3 regions of the Desulfitobacterium sp. PCE1 genome follow, and region 2 is predicted to be linked to each of the others. Evidence: riboswitches for the same ligand, from Rfam matches in the RefSeq annotation. Region 2 holds a riboswitch; each other region holds the start of a gene.
The links. Region 2 has a riboswitch for glycine ahead of gcvT (glycine cleavage system aminomethyltransferase GcvT). Riboswitches for the same ligand answer to the same signal wherever they lie in the genome.

Region 1 (3,278 bases), 810 kb from region 2:
ATGTCAATTTTAGCCCGGAGAACCTTCTCTCCGTCCTTAAATTCACCTTGACGCATTCTCTCAAAGAGCTCCAGGTTCTCTTCCGCGCTGCGATCGCGATAAGGACTTTCCTTACCGGCCTCTGTCAGAGTGCCGCGGCTTTTTCTAATCTCCTCGGCAGATAAGTCACAGACATAAGCTTTGCCTTTTTTAATGAGAAGAAGGGCTCGCTTGTGCATCTCATCAAAATAATCCGAGGCAAAAAAGAGGTTATCCCATTCAAACCCCAGCCACTTGACATCTTCTTTGATAGACTCTACATATTCTGTATCTTCCTTGACCGGGTTCGTATCGTCAAACCTTAAATTGGTTTTTCCTTTGAATTCACCAGCTAAGCTAAAGTTCAAACAAATAGATTTGGCATGTCCAATATGCAAATAACCATTGGGCTCGGGGGGAAACCGTGTAGTGACTCCTTCTACTTTTCCCTCTCGTAAATCCTCAAGGATAATGCTGCGTAAAAAATTGGAAGACTTATTCTCATTATCCACGAATATCAACCTTTCCTACGGAATGTCTTATCCTATATTAATCTATACCACTATTCTATAATCAGATGTCCATGAAGGAGCACCGCAAGGTAAAGACCTCTCCAGTAGTGTTACCCGAATCTCTGTCCTTCACCCACTTCATTCTTAGAGATCGTAGTCTCCTGCAGCCTCAGGCTGATAAAGGAGCTTTTCCACCTTAAGCCGGACAACACCGCCGGGAACTTTCCAGTCGATGATATCTCCTTCCCGATAGCCAAGAATAGCCGTCCCCACAGGGGCAAGAATCGAAATCTTATCCTCTAAAAGATCCGCATCTTCAGGATATACTAAGGTATAGATGGTTTCTTCACCCGTCTCCAGATCCTTCAGTAATATCTTCGAATTCATAGTTATGGCATTCGAAGGAATTCCTTCCGAGGGCACCACATCTGCCCCATTTAACTCATGCTCAAGATCTTTTAAGTAATCCTTGTTTTTGGCGGTGCCAAACTCTCTTTCTTTATTGATAAGTTTTAGCAGACGCTCACGATCCACAGCTGTAATACTGATCTTTCTACTCATTTCTCCTGAACCTTCCTTTTCTAATGATGAACAAATTGTGCTGGCCCCAGCAAATACACACCTTTTGACATGCTAAACATAGAGCGACTATCGCCAGATAGCCGCTTTTAAAAATTTATGTAATTCAATAAGGGAGAAATCGCTAAATCATTTTAATTATAACCTATTTTCTATAATAAGTAAATGTTAGTCGATAGGATATGAATGCCTATACATCACCTGCCTTAGCCTGTTCCAAGTCTGAAGCTCCCTGATTTACAAACCAAAATTCTGTAAAAATACTACATTAATCACCTGTTATTCGAGTATTATTCCCAAAATAATTCTTGAATAAAATGGGAGCGATACTTATAATTATAAATAAATTCGAGAATCTCCTGTGAGATATTTCGAATCTATGAAAATTGCATAGGGAATGCTGGATGAAATTTACGGGAGAAGGGCTTAGGCCCGCCGAAGAAGTTGAAACTTTCAGGTGACTAGAATGAGTTAGGGACCGTTAATTGACAGCACTCTGGAGAGACTCTAATTTAGGGCGCCGAAGGGGCAATACAATGATGTGTTGTTAAATCTCTCAGGCAAAAGGACAGAGAAGCAATAGGGACTGCCTGCTATGGAGCAATCTCTTGCTTTTGTGGAAATTGTCCGAATATTCAGAGTCAATCTTAAGGATTGACTCTTTTTATATATAAAGCAATTTTATTCTGGAGATTGCAGTATACAGAGAAAGAGATTAAAGGAGGAAAAACACAATGGAGGCCTTGCACAGTTTTATTGTCTGGTTGAACGGCTATCTCTGGGGTCCACCTATTCTTGTTTTACTTTTTGGTACGCACTTATTCCTTACTTTCCGTACTCGTGGTATTCAAAGGTACATTTTTAAAGGGATTAAATTATCACTTACTAAGGATCCTGATGCTACCGGTGATGTGAGTCAATTCGGAGCTCTAACTACCGCTCTCGCCGCTACCATCGGAACCGGTAATATCGTCGGAGTAGCTACGGCCGTGGCTTTGGGAGGTCCCGGTGCAGTACTTTGGTGCTGGCTTACCGGGGTCTTCGGGATTGCCACAAAATATGGCGAAGCCTTATTGGCGGTGAAATATCGGGTTAAAACCGCTGACGGCACCATGCTGGGTGGTCCTATGTATGCTTTGGAAAGAGGCCTGGGACAGAAGTGGCTGGCTGTACTCTTCTGTATCTTTACTTCCATTGCCGCCTTTGGTATTGGTAATATGACTCAAGCTAACTCTATTTCCGTTATGCTGGATACTCAATTCAATATCAACCCTATCTTGACAGGCGTTATCTTAGCTGCCCTCACAGGGGTTGTTATTATCGGCGGCGTAAAATGGATCGCTCGGGTCTGTGAAAAATTTGTTCCCTTTATGGCGATTGCTTATGTCCTTGGTTGTATCATTATCCTGATTATGAATTCTCAATATGTCTGGCCAGCCGTTGTCTTGATCTGTAAATCAGCTTTCACCCCAACGGCTGCCGGCGGCGGATTCATCGGTGCCAGCATTATCATGGCTGCCCGTTACGGGATTGCCCGAGGGCTTTTCTCCAATGAGTCCGGTTTAGGTTCTGCTCCCATCGTAGCTGCGGCTGCTCAAACCAGGAACCCTGTCCGTCAAGCTCTCGTATCCGCTACGGGAACCTTCTGGGATACCGTTGTTGTCTGCTTAATGACCGGTCTTGTCGTCGTTAGCAGTGTCATTAGCAACCCGACTGCTGCCGAAGGGTTAAAAGGCGGCGATTTGACTTCCATGGCTTTTAATCAAATTCCGGTAATTGGTCCCATCGTTTTAACTTTTGGTCTTCTGACTTTCGTTTTCTCCACTATCCTTGGTTGGTCTTATTATGGTGAAAGAGCTGTAGAATATCTCTTCGGTAAAAAAGGAATCCTTCCTTACCGCCTCCTCTGGGTTCTCGCCGTTTTAGCCGGTTCTTTGGTAACCCTTCAATTCGTCTGGGATTTAGCGGACGCGATGAATGCTATGATGGCTATTCCAAACCTGGTGGCACTCCTCCTCTTAAGCGGAGTTATTGTCTCCGAAACCAAGAAGTACTTATGGGAAGATCGTCTGGATGAAGCTTCTGAAGAGCCCATTCCTGTGATTCAGAATAAGTAAGTCAATAAACAGATTGCAAGACACCTCTCCGGTACGGAGAGGTGCTTTTGCA
Region 2 (3,278 bases):
GAAGATAAACCTGAGGGTGTCATCATGGCAGAAGACTTGGAGGATTTCGGTATAGCTGTGAATTCAGCAGCAGGGGAAAAGTGTGAACGCTGCTGGATTTACGATACGGGTGTTGGAGAGAATCAAGAACATCCTAGTCTATGCCCCCGCTGTGCTTCCGTTGTAAGCCATCTCTAATAATAGCCTTTCTTTAATATTTCTACTTTTAAGACTTGGGCGGTACAATCCGCTCAAGTCTTATCTATGCTATCGGAACTTTCGTGGCACCGGTCGAGTTTTGTTTAATGTATCTAAAAGGATAACGTTTATTATTAAGGTAAAATCCATGGACAATAGTTTGAATACTTAGTATTATATTTAGTAATGAAAAGCAATGGGTTTATTTACATAATTTTTAGGATCAGGTACTAAATTTCACTTGATGTTTTCTTCTAAAATTTTGAAAAATTATTGACCTGCAGAGGTGGGAGTGAAGAGAATGAGACTTACAGAGAATCTGGCCAACCGGATCGTCGACTTGATTTATTCTGAGAGTGGGTTTCATGGAATTGTCTGTGACACGTCAGGGACCATTATTGCAGATTCAGCTAAACAACGGGTAGGCGTTGCCCATGCAGGTGCAAGGCGGATCATGACGACTTCTATCCAAGAAATCAGAATTACTGCGGAAGATGAAATTAATTCTCAAGGAAAACAGCGGGAAGGCTTGAATATTGCCATTTTACTCGATGATGAAAAGCTGGGGACCTTTGGAGTGGCCGGACCCTTGGAGATTGTTAGTCCTGTGGCGAAGGTTGCAGCTGCGATGATTGCTTTTTTACTTCGGGATGAAGAGCTGAAAGAAATTCTCAAGGATCATGTGGAGCGGATGGGAGAGGCCCTGGAACAGGCGGCTGGGGCCATACAGGAAATGGCGGCCTCTTCTCAAGAGGTGGCAAGTGTGAGTCAGACTGTAGCCACGGTAGCTCAGAATGCCAAGCAGCATGTCAAGGCCACAGAAGGTGTCACCGAATTTATTCGCCGGGTGTCGAAGCAGACCAATCTCTTAGGGCTTAATGCGGCTATTGAAGCGGCCCGCGCGGGAGAACAAGGAAAAGGATTCTCCGTGGTCGCCGGTGAAGTGCGCAAGCTTGCAGATGAAAGCAATCGCTCAGCTAATGAAATCAATGATTTGCTGATGACCTTTCAGGATACCATGGAAGAGATTGTCGATGGTGTGTTTCAAAACAATGTTATAGCTCAAGAACAGGCAAAAGCCACTCAGGAGATTGCTCAGATGGTGGAGGAGCTGCAACAGGTCGGCACTGAATTAAACGATCTCGCCCACAGGCTGTAAGGGATTAATTTGTACCTTTTATTATTTTGTGGAAATGGAATATTTGTGTAGACGAAAATCGGTTTGCTGACTATAATAAAAGCAGGTAAAAATACATAAGGTTCGAATGATCCCAGTAGGAGAGACTCAGTATCATGAGCGCCGAAGGAGAAACTTCCTGAATGTCGCCTGTTCAGAAGGGGAAACTCTCAGGCAAAAGTACTGCTGGAAGACGGAACTCTGGAGAGCTTCTCAGAAGAGAACACCAAAGGGGTAGCCCTAAACAAAGGGTAAATCTCTCAGGTCAAAGGACAGAGGTAGCGCGACGTGCTATTCCTCTGTTTTTTTATTTTGCACTATCAGAATGAACAGCCAAGTTTTCTTTATCTATGTTTCATTAATGTTTTTTCCGGTTTTGGTTAATACTCAATTCTAGGGAGGTGTCCTAAGTGACGAATCTAAAAAGAACACCACTGTATGAAAAGCATCAGCAACTAGGAGCAAAGCTCATCGATTTTGGCGGCTGGGAAATGCCGGTCCAATACGCCGGAGTCCTTGAGGAGCACAAGACGGTGCGCAGTAAAGCGGGGCTTTTTGATGTCTCTCACATGGGTGAGGTGGAGTTAAAGGGAAAGGATAGCCTTGCTTTCTTGCAGTACATACTTACCAACGATGTCTCACGGATTCAGGATAACCAAATTCAATATTCTCCTATGTGCGCTCCAGATGGGGGTGTCGTGGATGATTTACTGGTGTACCGCTATAGTCAGGAACATTTTTTAATTGTGGTCAATGCCTCCAACACGGATAAGGATTTTGCTTGGATGCAGGATAAAGCTCAGGGCTTTGAGATACATCTGGAAAATCGCTCTGAGGATTTTGCCCAGCTGGCATTGCAAGGCCCCTTGGCGGAGAAAATCCTCCAAAAGCTTACGAGGTTGGATTTATCTCAAATAAAGTACTATTGGTTTACACATGGGGAAGTGGATGGAGTCCTTTGCCTGATCTCCAGAACAGGGTATACCGGGGAAGACGGCTTTGAAGTTTACCTCCCTCCTGATCATGCTCCCCGGATGTGGGATAGAATCCTCGCAGTCGGGGCAGAGGAGGGAGTTCAACCCATCGGTCTTGGCGCCCGGGATACTCTTCGTTTTGAAGCCCGGCTGCCCTTATATGGAAATGAGCTCGGCTCGGATATTACACCGTTGGAGGCTGGACTGGGATTTTTTGTTAGGTTGGAAAAGGAACATTTTGTTGGCAAGGAGGCATTATCAGCGCAAAAGGAGAAGGGAATTCCGAGAAAGTTGGTAGGTCTGGAAATGATCGAACGTGGAATAGCCCGCTCCCATTATCCCCTTCAGAAAGTAGGAAAAGAAATCGGCTTTATTACCTCAGGCTCTTTTTCACCGACTCTAAACAAAAACATTGCCCTTGGGCTGATTCCCCCGGAGTATGCTCAAATCGGGGAAACCTTGGATGTCATCATCCGTGGGAAAGCCGTCAAAGCCCGGATTATTCCCTCTCAGTTCTACAAGCGGTAGGGTCAAGGGGAGTACCTTGGGAATTTCTATAAAACAATCAAATGGGGTTAAGAGACCTGTTCCTTTTCCCCGCAAAATAAGGAGGATGATAGTATGAATCCAGTAGAATTAAAGTACAGCAAATCTCATGAGTGGGCTAAGGTGGAAGGGAATACCGTGACTTTGGGGATTACGGCCCATGCCCAGGACAGCTTAGGTGATGTGGTCTTTGTAGAACTGCCTGATAACGATACCACTGTGGTGGCCGGAGAGGCTTTTGGAACCGTTGAATCCGTTAAAGCAGTGTCCGATCTTATTGCCCCGATTGGTGGCAGGGTTGTTGAATATAATGAAGAGGTTCTGGATTCTCCTGAACTCTTGAATAATGATCCTTATGGCGAGGGATGGCTGGTCAAAGTGGAAGTGGATGATCTGAAAGTATT
Region 3 (3,278 bases), 2.3 Mb from region 2:
ATCAATCAAACTGAGGCAAAATCCATATCCGAAGCCTTGAGTCGCGTTACGAAGATCAGTGAACAGCTGACCAATGAGTTTATAGCCTTTAGTTTCTAATTACTAAATTACAGGAAATAGATGAGGTAAATCGTCAGAAACAGATATCCCCTCCCGTCTTATATACCGGTTGCAGCATTCCATGGTGCTTCAAGGTATTGAAATGGGAGGGGATTCGCTATTATGGATCAGAGGGTATGGCGATCCCAGCGGGGAAGATTCCGGAGCAAAGGGTATGCTCCTGCGGTGCAAAAAATAGTATATAAAGAGTAAAAGAAGTGGAGATGGAGATACTCTCTTTTAAGAAGATTTACCGAGGTGATGAACAGTGATCAAGAGACTCCTTGTCATTTTGACTTCAGTGTTTTTAGTATCGGGGTGTGCAGCTAATGCCCCCCAGGATAAAAACGCCAATCTAGATAAACCTGGGCAGCAAGTAGAGATGGATTTGCCCGGTACGGACCAGGGGCAGACGAAACCCGGGGGAGAGGGGCAGGGTACGGAGAGAGAAGGAAGTGCCAGTCTGGGAAATATACATCTAGGGGATTCCTTTGGCGAGGTGGAAAAGGCTTTAGGCAAGGGCTACAAAGAAACCCTCCATGATGAACCCGGGCATTTCCCTGAAGCCTGGTACAGCAGAGAGTACGACAAAGGCATTAAATTCATTGTCGGAAAAGATTCGGGCAAAGTGCTGGAGATCGATGCCGTAACTAGGGAATTTGCCACCAATCTCGGTGCCAAGGTAGGAGATACTGCTGAGAAAATTAAGGATTTGTATGCTGTCAAATACAAGCCCTTTGAAAGTAGACACGGGGATGGACCTTTGGAAGGATTCTATCTGCTGGATGATGGCCAGATTATGATCTTTGATTATAATAGGGAAGATAACCAACTGGTCAATACGAATGTGAAGCCGGATTCTAAGGTGGAGATGATAAGGCTGACCCAATCTCAATATCTGGACTAAAAGCGATAAATAGGCAAAAACGCATCCGCAATGTGGGTGCGTTTTTGTTTCACTATCACAAAGTATAAACTTCATAAAGGTTAGGAAAAAGCTAGAAACCAATCCCGACAAACCATAATATATTAAAAATAGGTGAGGGAAAGAGTTTTATGCTCTATTCAGCCTATACGCCCAGACAGCCTGGCCCCTAGTTCAAAGGCTTTCCGGCAATCCTGAGGGAATCGCTCTTTGCGCACCTGCGCTTTATGTTGCTCATTAAATCGGGAGGCTTCATAGTCGGAGTAGTTGTCAAACTGATAGGTATCTGTGGCAAGGAGATATTCGGAAGATCCAATCCTTTATAATTCAGCTCATAAAGATGAAACATTTCTGTTTCGGCACCTACAGATTGCGCTCCCTCAAGAGCTTTATGCAATAATGTAGCTGTATTCCATTGCTTGCGGGGGCCTCCATTGACAGCAATAACCTTCATAGTAAATACTTCAACTCCTTATGTTAATGTGTTTGCTTATAGAGCAGCAATTTGCCTTCACTTCTATTATATTAGGGGGAATCTTAAAAACAAAGGTTTGCAATTATGAGCAAGGATGTTTATAATACTGAAAAGAAGTGAATAACTGGATGAGGTTTTCAGGAGAACAGGGTATGCACACCATGATGAACTGAAAACGGACAGAACTCTGGAGAGTTCCGCAAGGACGCCGAAGGGGCAAGACAGCAAAGCTGTTCAATCTCTCAGGCAAAAGGACAGAGCGCATAATTTGTGAACGATGCTTAAGTCATGCTATGACTGCCAATAAGCGGGTTCGCAAATTGCTCTTGTGTACCAGAGTCAAACTTAGGATTTGGCTCTTTTTTATTGGTGAAAATGAAAGAGAAGAAAAAGAAAAGGGGTAAAGAAAATGAGCTTAGAACCAACCCGTGAAACGTCCAACCGCGTGATTATTTCCATCTTAGGCAAGGATCAAATAGGAATTATTGCCTGGCTGACAGGGCGATTGGCTGAAAAATCCATCAATGTCCTGGATATCAGTCAAACCATTCTCCAGGGCTTTTTCACGATGATTATGATCGTGGATGTTACTCAATCCACAGCCTCCTCCTTAGCCGATCTCACCAAGCAATTGCAAAGCGAGGGAGAAGCCCGAGGCTTAAAGGTCAATGTCCAGCATGAAGATATTTTCGAATTCATGCATCGAGTATAGGGGGGATTATTGTGAAAATGCATCTGGCTCCTCATGAAATACTTCAAACCATTGAAATGGTGGAAAATGAGAATTTAGATATCCGTACCATCACCATGGGCATAAGTCTGTTGGACTGTGCCGGAGACGATATTCAACAGGTGGAACAAAAAATCTATGATAAAATTACCCGCCAAGCTGAGCATTTAGTCGGTGTAGGGGAAAGCTTAGCCGCTCGTTATGGCATTCCTATTGTCAATAAAAGAGTCTCAGTAACTCCGGTGGCTCTCTTAGGCTCCAACTTTAATCCCGAAGAAATGGTCCGTTTGGCCAAAGCCTTAGACAGAGCAGCCAAGACGGTGGGGATTAACTTCTTGGGAGGTTTTTCTGCCCTCGTTCAAAAAGGCTTAACCAAGGGAGACCGCTCCTTGATCGAAGCGATTCCCCAAGCTTTGGCGGAGACAGAATTTGTTTGCTCCTCGGTAAATATCGGTTCCACCAAATCCGGAATCAATATGGATGCTGTGTTGAAGATGGGAGAAGTCGTCCTGGACAGTGCCCGCCGGACAGCGGATCAGGATGGCATCGCTGCCGCCAAACTCGTTGTTTTCTGCAATGCGCCTGAAGATAATCCCTTTATGGCCGGAGCCTTTCACGGGGTGGGAGAACCGGAGGCGGTCATCAATGTGGGGGTCAGCGGCCCCGGTGTCGTTGCCCATGCTGTTAAGAAAAGCCCCCAGGCAGATTTGGGAGAACTGGCCAACCTTATTAAGCGCACGGCCTTCAAGATTACCCGTATGGGTGAATTGATCGGTCGAGAAGCCTCCCAAGCCTTGAATGTTCCCTTTGGCATTGTGGATCTTTCCTTAGCCCCTACGCCAGCGATTGGGGACAGTGTGGCGGAAATCCTTGAGAATATGGGACTGGAGCGCTGCGGCGCTCATGGCACCACGGCGGCCTTAGCCTTGCTGAATGACGCGGTGAAAAAAGGCGGAGCCATGGCATCCTCCCATGTGGGAGGGTTGAGTGGAGCCTTTATTCCTGTCTCCGAGGATGCGGGCATGATTGAAGCTGTGGAAGTCGGTGCT

Region 1: it holds a riboswitch for glycine, as region 2 does, so the genes downstream of both, DESPCE1_RS0120495 (sodium:alanine symporter family protein) here and gcvT (glycine cleavage system aminomethyltransferase GcvT) in region 2, are expected to answer to the same signal.
Region 3: it holds a riboswitch for glycine, as region 2 does, so the genes downstream of both, DESPCE1_RS0104955 (ACT domain-containing protein) here and gcvT (glycine cleavage system aminomethyltransferase GcvT) in region 2, are expected to answer to the same signal.

Annotation. Positions count from the first base shown of each region.
Region 1 is NZ_KB913023.1:4,148,351-4,151,628, forward strand. Features, by position in the region: gene DESPCE1_RS0120485 (glutamine--tRNA ligase/YqeY domain fusion protein) at 1-530, opposite strand, end outside; gene rnk (nucleoside diphosphate kinase regulator) at 675-1,091, opposite strand; glycine riboswitch at 1,596-1,691, shown strand; gene DESPCE1_RS0120495 (sodium:alanine symporter family protein) at 1,844-3,226, shown strand.
Region 2 is NZ_KB913023.1:3,336,226-3,339,503, reverse strand. Features, by position in the region: gene ileS (isoleucine--tRNA ligase) at 1-177, shown strand, start outside; gene DESPCE1_RS0116695 (sugar diacid recognition domain-containing protein) at 479-1,336, shown strand; glycine riboswitch at 1,443-1,550, shown strand; gene gcvT (glycine cleavage system aminomethyltransferase GcvT) at 1,765-2,856, shown strand; gene gcvH (glycine cleavage system protein GcvH) at 2,950-3,278, shown strand, end outside.
Region 3 is NZ_KB913023.1:997,959-1,001,236, forward strand. Features, by position in the region: gene DESPCE1_RS24155 (methyl-accepting chemotaxis protein) at 1-99, shown strand, start outside; gene DESPCE1_RS0104945 (hypothetical protein) at 368-1,006, shown strand; gene DESPCE1_RS23500 (flavodoxin family protein) at 1,194-1,478, opposite strand; glycine riboswitch at 1,677-1,767, shown strand; gene DESPCE1_RS0104955 (ACT domain-containing protein) at 1,909-2,211, shown strand; gene DESPCE1_RS0104960 (PFL family protein) at 2,229-3,278, shown strand, end outside.